DNA from 2 places in the Streptomyces sp. NPDC058773 genome. Region 2 is predicted to be linked to the other one. Evidence: riboswitches for the same ligand, from Rfam matches in the RefSeq annotation. Region 2 holds a riboswitch; the other holds the start of a gene.
What was found. A riboswitch is a leader RNA that binds a small molecule or an ion and turns the genes downstream of it on or off. The one in region 2 is predicted to bind thiamine pyrophosphate.
Positions count from the first base shown of each region.

Region 1: another riboswitch for thiamine pyrophosphate. It lies ahead of ACFW5B_RS10305 (thiamine ABC transporter substrate binding subunit); the one in region 2 lies ahead of thiC (phosphomethylpyrimidine synthase ThiC).

Region 1 is NZ_JBHYPE010000008.1:177,597-182,051, reverse strand. It holds gene ACFW5B_RS10315 (ABC transporter ATP-binding protein) at 1-447, opposite strand, end outside; gene ACFW5B_RS10310 (ABC transporter permease) at 448-2,193, opposite strand; gene ACFW5B_RS10305 (thiamine ABC transporter substrate binding subunit) at 2,169-3,245, opposite strand; TPP riboswitch at 3,349-3,469, opposite strand; gene rlmN (23S rRNA (adenine(2503)-C(2))-methyltransferase RlmN) at 3,504-4,455, opposite strand, start outside.
Region 2 is NZ_JBHYPE010000001.1:162,381-166,835, forward strand. It holds gene ACFW5B_RS00750 (SsgA family sporulation/cell division regulator) at 1-420, shown strand, start outside; gene ACFW5B_RS00755 (YibE/F family protein) at 460-1,866, opposite strand; TPP riboswitch at 1,938-2,094, shown strand; gene thiC (phosphomethylpyrimidine synthase ThiC) at 2,088-3,866, shown strand; gene ACFW5B_RS00765 (hypothetical protein) at 3,949-4,455, opposite strand, start outside.

The DNA of each region.
Region 1 (4,455 bases), on a different contig from region 2:
TTCGCCGCCGGACAGAGACGCCACGGCGCGCCGCTCGGCGCCCGGCAGCCCGACGAGGTCCAGCAGTTCGGCGACCGTACGCTCCCGGTCGCTCCGCGGGGCGCGCCGCATCCGCAGCCCGAAGGCGACGTTCCCCGCGACATCGCGCTGCGGGAAGAGCTGGTGGTCCTGGAACATCAGGCCGACCCCACGCCGGTGCGCCGGCACGCCCGACTGGTCCCGCCCCTCCAGCAACACCTGCCCCGCGTCGGCCTGTTGGAGCCCGGCGACGACGCGCAACAGCGTGGACTTGCCGCTGCCGCTGGGCCCCAGGACGCACACGATCTCCCGCGCGGCGACGTCCAGGTCGACCGCGTCCAGCGCGGGCCGCCCGCCGGCGCCGAAGCGGACGGTCACCCCGCCCAGCCGCAGCAGTTCCTGTGCCGTGCTCCCGGCCCGTGCCGTCATCTAGAACTCCCCGGATCGGTCGAGGGGGCGCAGGCGCTCCAGTATGAGCAGCGCGGCGGCGCACACCACCATCAGAAGGGTCGACAAGGCCATCGCCTGCCCGTAGTTGAGCTCCCCCGCACGTCCCAGCAGCCGGGCCACGGCCACCGGAAGGGTCGGCTGGTCCGGCCGCGCGATGAACACCGTCGCGCCGAACTCACCGAGCGACACGGCGAAGGCGAAGCCCGCGGCGATCAGCAGCGCACGCCGCACCATCGGCAGGTCGACCTCGCGCCACACCTGCCAGGGCGAGGCGCCGAGCACGGCGGCCGCCTCCCGCAGCCGCCCGTCGACCGCCCGCAGCACCGGCAGCATCGTCCGGACCACGAATGGCACCCCGACCAGGGCCTGGGCGAGCGGGACCAGCCACCACGAGGCACGCAGATCGAGCGGCGGCTCGTCGAGGGTGATCAGGAAGCCGAACCCCACGGTCACCGCCGAGACGCCCAGCGGCAGCATCAGCAGCGCGTCGAAGCCGCGGACGAACCGGCTGACCACGGGGGTCCGCCCGGACGGTCCGCGGCGCAGCCGGGGCAGGGCCAGGGCGGCGGCCGCCAGTCCGCCCACCACCAGGGCGATGGCGGTGGCCGCGGCCCCGTAGGCGAGGGAGTTCCACAGGGCGTCGAGGGGGGCGACGGCGAAGGTGCTGTCGGCGCGCGCGGCGGAGCGCAGCGAGGCGTAGAAGACCGTTCCGTAGCCGTCCGGCCCGGCGAACGACCGCTCCACGAGCACCAGCAGCGGCACGACGAGCAGGACGGCGATGACCGCGAGCGTCCCCCACAGCAGCGCCCACTGGCCGGGGCCGCGCGGCCGGCGGGCGGTGCGCGCCGCGTCCACCAGCCGCAGTGCGGACTCCCGGCGGCGCACGGTCCAGGCGTGCAGCGCCAGTACGCCCAGCACCGCGCCGAACTGGACCAGGGTGAGTACGGCGGCCGTCGGCAGATCCAGGTAGTCCGCGGTCTGCCGGTAGATCTCCACCTCCAGCGTCGAGAAGGTGGGGCCGCCGAGGATCTGCACCACCCCGAAGGAGGTGAAGGTGAACAGAAAGACCATCAGGGCGGCGGCCGCGACGGCCGGGCCCAGCGCGGGCAGCGTCACCCGCCGCCAGGCCTCGAACCGCCCGGCTCCCAGCACCCGCGCCGCCTCTTCCTGCCGCGGGTCGAGCTGCCCCCAGAGCCCGCCGACGGTCCGTACGACGACGGCGTAGTTGAAGAAGACATGTGCCAGCAGGATCGCCCACACCGAGGTGTCCAGCCGCACGCCCCACAGGTCGTCCAGCAGCCCGCCCCGCCCGAGGAGGGCGAGGAAGGCCGAGCCGACCACCACGGTGGGCAGCACGAACGGCACCGCCACGACCGCCCGCAGCAGCTGTTTGCCGGGGAAGTCGAAGCGCGCGAAGACATAGGCGCCGGGCACCGCGATCAGCAGCGTCAGCCCGGTGGAGGCCGCCGCCTGCCAGACGGTGAACCACAGCACCTGGGCGACATCCGGGTCGCTCAGCACGGCTCCGAACCGGCCGAGCTGCCACTGCCCGCCGTCCTTGAGCCCGCGTCCGACGATCGCCAGCACGGGATAGGCGAAGAACAGCGCGAAGAAGGCGCACGGCACCGCCATCAGGCCGAGCCGCACCGCCGTCCCCCGCGCGGGCCTGCCCCGCCGGGCCCCCGTGACCTCCGCGGGCGTTACTTCAGAACGAGCGAGGTCCACTGCTTGATCCACTGTTCACGGTTCTTGGTGATCGCCCCGGGCGCCAGCGTGTTGGGCTGGTCGATCGTCGTGCCGTACTTGGTGAACAGCTCGGGCACCTCGGCATCCTTGCGAGCCGGGTTGACGAACATCTGCAGCGGCACGTCCTCCTGGAACTGCTTGCTCAGCAGGAAGTCCAGCAGCGCCTTGCCGCCCTTCTCGTTCTTCGCACCCTTGAGCAGACCGCCGAACTCGATCTGCCGGAAGCAGGTGCCGGCCGCGACACCGGTCGGTGCCTCCTTGGGCGCGGGCTTCTTGCCGAGCACCTCGGCGGGCGGGCTGGAGGCGTAGGAGACCACCAGCGGCTTGTCGCCCTTGCCCTTGCCGGCCGCGGAGCCGGAGAAGCGGTCGTTGTAGGCCTGCTCCCAGCCGTCGACGACCTCGACGCCGTTGGCCTTGAGCTTCTTCCAGTAGCTCTGCCAGCCCTTCTCGCCGTACTTCGCGACGGTGGCGAGCTGGAAGGCGAGGCCCGGGGAGGAGGTGGCGGCGTTCTCCGTGACCAGCAGCCCCTTGTAGCGGGGTTCGAGGAGATCGTCGAAGGTCTTCGGCGGCGCGGTCTTGTGCCGGTCGAAGTAGCCGCGGTCGTAGTTGACGCAGATGTCGCCGTAGTCGAGCGGCGTCACCCGGTGCTCGCCCTTGTCGAGCTGCAGCTCCGCGGGGACCTTGTCCAGCCCCTTGGCCTCGTACGGGCTGAAGAGGCCCTCGTCCAGACCGCGTGAGAGCAGGGTGTTGTCGATGCCGAAGAGCACGTCGCCCTGGGGGTTGCCCTTGGACAGCACGGCCTGGTTCACGGCCTTGCCGGCGTCCCCGCCCCGCAGGGTCTTCACCTTGTAGCCGCTCTCCTTCTCGAAGGCGGCGAGGACGGACTTCGAGACCTGGAACGAGTCATGGCTGACGAGCGTGACGGTCTTGGCATCCGCGCCCGCGCCACCCTGGCCACCGCACGCGGCGAGCGCGGTCATGCCGACCGCGGCGGCGACGGCGGTCGCGGCGATCCTTCTGGTGGTGCTCACTGATTTCCTCCTGGCTGGCCAGGAAGAGACGCGGCCCTGCCCCGGGTCCGCGGCTCCGTCGTACGTGGACGTACCGGAAGCGGCCCGGGGCAGGGCGCAACAGCATGAGTGACGACCGAACTTCCTACCCGGAATGACCCGGGCGAGGTTCAAGGGTCTGCGGGCACCGTGTGACGACGACGCTTCCGCACTCTCAGCGCTGTGGCGCTCCCCTGTCGGAATGTGTATGTGTTCGACCACACCGTACCAGCGGGGCGGTCAGCGCTCCGAGGCCGCGAGCTGCCCGCAGGCGCCGTCGATCTCCTGGCCGCGGGTGTCGCGGACGGTCACCGGCACCCCGTGCGCCTCGATGGCCCGGACGAACGCCCGCTCGTCCTCGGGGCGCGAGGCGGTCCACTTCGAGCCGGGCGTCGGGTTCAGCGGAATGAGGTTCACATGGACCCGCTTGCCCTTCAGCAGCCGGCCCAGCAGGTCACCGCGCCACGCCTGGTCGTTGATGTCCCGGATCAGCGCGTACTCGATGGAGATCCGGCGGCCTGACTTCTCGGCGTACTCCCACGCCGCGTCCAGCACCTCCCGCACCTTCCAGCGCGTGTTGACGGGTACCAGGGTGTCCCGCAGCTCGTCGTCCGGCGCGTGCAGGGAGACCGCCAGCCGGCACTTGAAGCCCTCGTCCGCGAACCGCAGCATCGCCGGCACCAGGCCGACCGTGGAGACGGTGATCCCCCGCTGCGACAGGCCCAACCCGTCCGGCTCGGGGTCGGTCAGCCGCCGGATCGCGCCGACCACCCGCTTGTAGTTGGCCAGCGGCTCGCCCATCCCCATGAAGACGATGTTCGACAGCCGCGCGGGACCGCCCGGCACCTCGCCGTCGCGCAGCGCACGCATCCCGTCGACGATCTGGTGCACGATCTCGGCGGTCGAGAGGTTGCGGTCCAGCCCGGCCTGGCCGGTGGCGCAGAACGGGCAGTTCATCCCGCAACCGGCCTGCGAGGAGATGCACATCGTGACCCGGTCCGGGTAGCGCATCAGCACCGACTCGACGAGCGTCCCGTCGTGCAGCTTCCACAGCGTCTTGCGCGTGGTGTCGTCATCGCACGAGATGTGCCGCATCACCGTCATCAGCTCCGGCAGCAGCTCACTCGCCAGCTTCTCGCGCGCCGCCGCCGGGATGTCGGTCCACTGCGCCGGGTCGTGCGCATAGCGGGCG
Region 2 (4,455 bases):
ACCGACACAGTTCAGGCAGAAGTGATCATGAGCTTCGTCGTCTCGGAGGAGCTTGCGTTCCGGATCCCGGTGGAGCTGGACTTCGCCACCGCCGATCCGTATGCCGTCCGCCTCACCTTCGACCTGCCCGGCGATGCGCCGGTGACCTGGGTGTTCGGCCGGGAACTGCTGCTGGACGGGTTGAGCCGGCCGTCCGGCGAGGGTGATGTACGGATCGAGCCGACCTCCCCCGAGCACCTCAGCGATGTCCTCATCAGCCTTCAAGTCGGCACCGAGTGCGCGCTGTTCCGGGTGAGCGCGGCGCCGCTGGTGGCCTTCCTGGACCGCACGGACCGGCTGGTGCCGCTGGGCAAGGAAGAGGTCTGCGACACCCTGGAGGCCGTGCTGGACCGGATCCTCACGGAGGCCCCGGCCGGCTGACACGGCCCCCGGGCCGCCCCCTGCTCCCGCCTCCCGTCGTCACTGCTTGCGCCGCTTGCCGCGTCCCCCGCGTCGTCCCGGTCGGCCACCCGCGGGGCTCGCCGCCCCGATGCCGGCCCCGACGACGGCTGCCGGCCCGGCTCCCGTGTCGTCGCTCGCCGGTGCGGCCAGTCCCGTCCGGTCCGGTGATCCCTTCCGGTCCGCCGAGACGACCAGCGCGGCCAGCAGTGTGGTCAGCGGCACCGCGGCGACCAGTCCGATGCTGCCCACGAGCGTGCGGACGATCTCCTCCGCGACCACCTCGCTCGAAGCGACCGTGCCGACGCTGCTCTGTGCGATCGAGAACAACAGCAGCAGCGGCAGTGCGGCACCCGCGTAGGCCAGCACAAGGGTGTTGACCACGGACGCGATGTGATCCCGGCCGATCCGCATCGCGGCCCCGTACAGCTTGCGCCACCCTGCCGACGGATCCGCCTCCTTGAGCTCCCAGACCGCGGCGGTCTGGGTCACCGTCACATCGTCGAGCACCCCCAGCGAACCGATGATGATCCCCGCCAGCAGCAGACCGCGGATCTCGATGTCGGGGTACAGACCGTGCACCAGCCCGGTGGTGTCATCCGTATTGCCGGTCAGCAGTGCCCAGCCGATGAACACCGATCCGAGCAGCCCGATCAGCAGCAGTGACGCGAGGGTGCCGAGCACGGCCACGGAGGTACGGGCCGTCAGCCCGTGGCACAGGTAGAGCGCGATCAGCATGATCGCGCTGCCGCCGACCACCGCCACCACCAGCGGATTGGAGCCCTGGAGGATCGCCGGGAGGATGAACAGCGTCAGGACCACAAAGCTGGCCGCCAGCGCCACCAGTGCGAGCACACCCCGCAGCCGGCCGACGATCACCACCGCGAAGGCAAAGATCGCTGCCAGCAGCCACATCGGGAGCGTCCGGTCCACATCGCTGACCGAGTACTGCAGGTCCTTCGGCGCCTTGGGGGAGTACGTCACCACCACCTCCTGACCGGTGGTGTAGTGGCGCAGCGCGTCCGGGGTCACCACCGTCCGGAAGGTGCGCCCCTTGTTCTCCCCGGTGGTGACTTCGATCGTTGCCTGCTGGCAGTGCTTGCCCGTCTCCGCTCCCCCGGTCGGCGGCTGCCCCGTCGGCGACGGTGGCTGAGGCTGCTGTTCGGCATGGACGTCCGCGCAGTTCACCTCCGCCACTTTGATCACTCGGGCCGTCTCCGTGGGCTGGTCGAAGCCGACCCCGGACGGTTTGTGGGGCGGTGCACCGCCCGGCCAGAGCACGACCAGACCGACCGCTACCGCGGCCGCGAACGGGATCAGCACCGCCGCGATGACCTTGCGCAGATGCCGGGAGACGGGCGCGGCAGGGCCATGGCCGTGCCCATGGGAGTGCGGGGCGGAATGGTGGTGGGTCTCGTAAGGCGACACCGCCCGATCATCGCAAGAACTCCAGGGGCCCACTGTTCACCGCGCCACAACGGCCGCTACCGTGGTGGCACCTTTGCAATCGCGGGAGCTCGGAGCACCGGGCTGAGAGGGCGCTGACCTTCGTCCCCGCGGCGTTTCACGTGAAACGCCGACGGACGGAAGCCGCTGCGTCGACCGCCGAACCTGGTACCGGGTAATGCCGGCGTAGGGAGTTGGGTCTCATGACTCTGCAGGATGCACGCACGCCCGAAAACGGTGCGAACGACGGCGAAAAGCCGCAGATCGGCTGGCACAAGGGCTATGTCTCCGGAGCGCGCCCGGACCTTCGGGTGCCGGTCCGGCGGGTGCACCTCACCAACGGCAAGGACGTGACGCTCTACGACACGTCAGGGCCGTACACCGATCCCAATATCGAAACCGATGTCCGCCGCGGTCTGGCACCGCTGCGGGAGAACTGGATCATCGGCCGCGGCGACACCGAGGAATACGCGGGCCGTCCCATGCGGCCGGAGGACGACGGCCTCAAGCACACCTCACCGCGCGGCGGACTGAAGAACCTCGACGCGGTCTTCCCGGGCCGACCCCGCCAGCCGCGGCGCGGCCGCACGGGCACCCCGGTCACCCAGCTCGCCTACGCCCAGCGCGGCGAGATCACCGCGGAGATGGAGTACGTCGCCCTCCGCGAGAAGGTGTCGCCCGAGTTCGTCCGCGACGAGATCGCGGCCGGCCGCGCGGTGCTGCCCGCCAACATCAACCACCCGGAGATCGAGCCGATGATCATCGGCAAGAACTTCCTGGTGAAGGTGAACGCCAACATCGGTAATTCCGCGGTCACCTCCTCCATCGAGGAGGAGGTGGAGAAGATGACCTGGGCGACCCGCTGGGGCGCCGACACCGTCATGGACCTCTCCACCGGCCGCAACATCCACACCACACGCGAGTGGGTGCTGCGCAACTCCCCCGTCCCCATCGGCACCGTCCCCCTCTACCAGGCGCTGGAGAAGGTCGACGGCAAGGCCGAGGAGCTGACCTGGGAGATCTACAAGGACACCGTCATCGAGCAGGCCGAACAGGGCGTCGACTACATGACGGTGCACGCCGGTGTGCTGCTCCGCTATGTGCCTCTCACGGCCCGCCGCAAGACCGGCATCGTCTCCCGCGGTGGTTCGATCATGGCGGCCTGGTGCCTGGCGCACCACCAGGAGTCGTTCCTCTACACGCACTTCGAGGAGCTCTGCGAGATCCTCGCCTCCTACGACGTGACCTACTCACTCGGTGACGGTCTGCGTCCCGGCTCGATCGCGGACGCCAACGACGAGGCGCAGTTCGCGGAGCTGAAGACGCTCGGCGAGCTGAACACCATCGCCAAGCGGCACGGCGTACAGACCATGATCGAGGGCCCCGGGCATGTCCCGATGCACAAGATCAAGGAGAACATCGACCTCCAGCAGGAGATCTGCGAAGAGGCGCCGTTCTACACGCTCGGCCCGCTGACCACCGACATCGCGCCCGCCTACGACCACATCACCTCCGGTATCGGCGCGGCGATGATCGCCTGGTGGGGCACCGCGATGCTCTGCTACGTCACGCCCAAGGAGCACCTGGGCCTGCCGGACCGCGACGACGTCAAGACCGGCGTGATCACTTACAAGATCGCGGCCCATGCGGCGGACCTGGCCAAGGGGCACCCGGGCGCCCAGGAGTGGGACGACGCGCTCTCCGACGCCCGTTTCGAGTTCCGCTGGGAGGACCAGTTCAACCTGGCCCTCGACCCGGACACGGCGCGTGCCTTCCACGACGCGACGCTGCCCGCCGAACCGGCGAAGACGGCCCACTTCTGCTCGATGTGCGGCCCGAAGTTCTGCTCGATGAAGATCAGTCAGGACATCCGCCGCGAGCACGGTGGCGACCTGGCCCTCGACCCCGAGGCCGGAATGGCCGAGAAGTCGAAGGAGTTCGCCGCGGCGGGCAACCGCGTCTATCTGCCGATCGCGGACTAGCCGGCCCGTCCGGACCCCCACGGCGAAGGCCCCTGCCCGATGGGCGGGGGCCTCCCCGTTGGCGGAGCCGGCGGCGGCACCCCTAATCCGCCTGGTGATCCGGTCCGCCGTAATCCGGGCTGGTGAAGTCCGGGCTGGAGTAGCGCGGGCGGGCGCCCGAGGAGCCGCTGTCGGGGCTGGAGAACTCGGGGCGGGTGTAGCCGAGGGTGGGAATCCGGCTCTCCGGGGACGTGGTGCGGCGCGGGACGTAACGGTCCGGGACGTCGTCCGGGGTGGCGGCGGGGTCGCTGAGGGCCGCACGGAGAAAGGGCAGCAGGCCGCGCTCCAGGAGGGCGCGGCGCCAGTCCTCACGGGCCCGGTCCAGTGCCTCGTCCCGCTCCCCGGCTCTGGCGACCTGGGCGGACGCGCCGTTGCGCAGCGCCGTGACGAGAAGGCCGGCCATCGCGACCAGGGTGCCCGCCGCGGTCAGCGCCGCGAAGATCCAGCCGACGCTGATCAGCGGCTGGGCCAGCGACTTGTCGGAGCTGACGGCGCGCAGCACATATCCGATGAGGAGGAAGAGGACGGCGGCGATACCGGCGAGCACGGG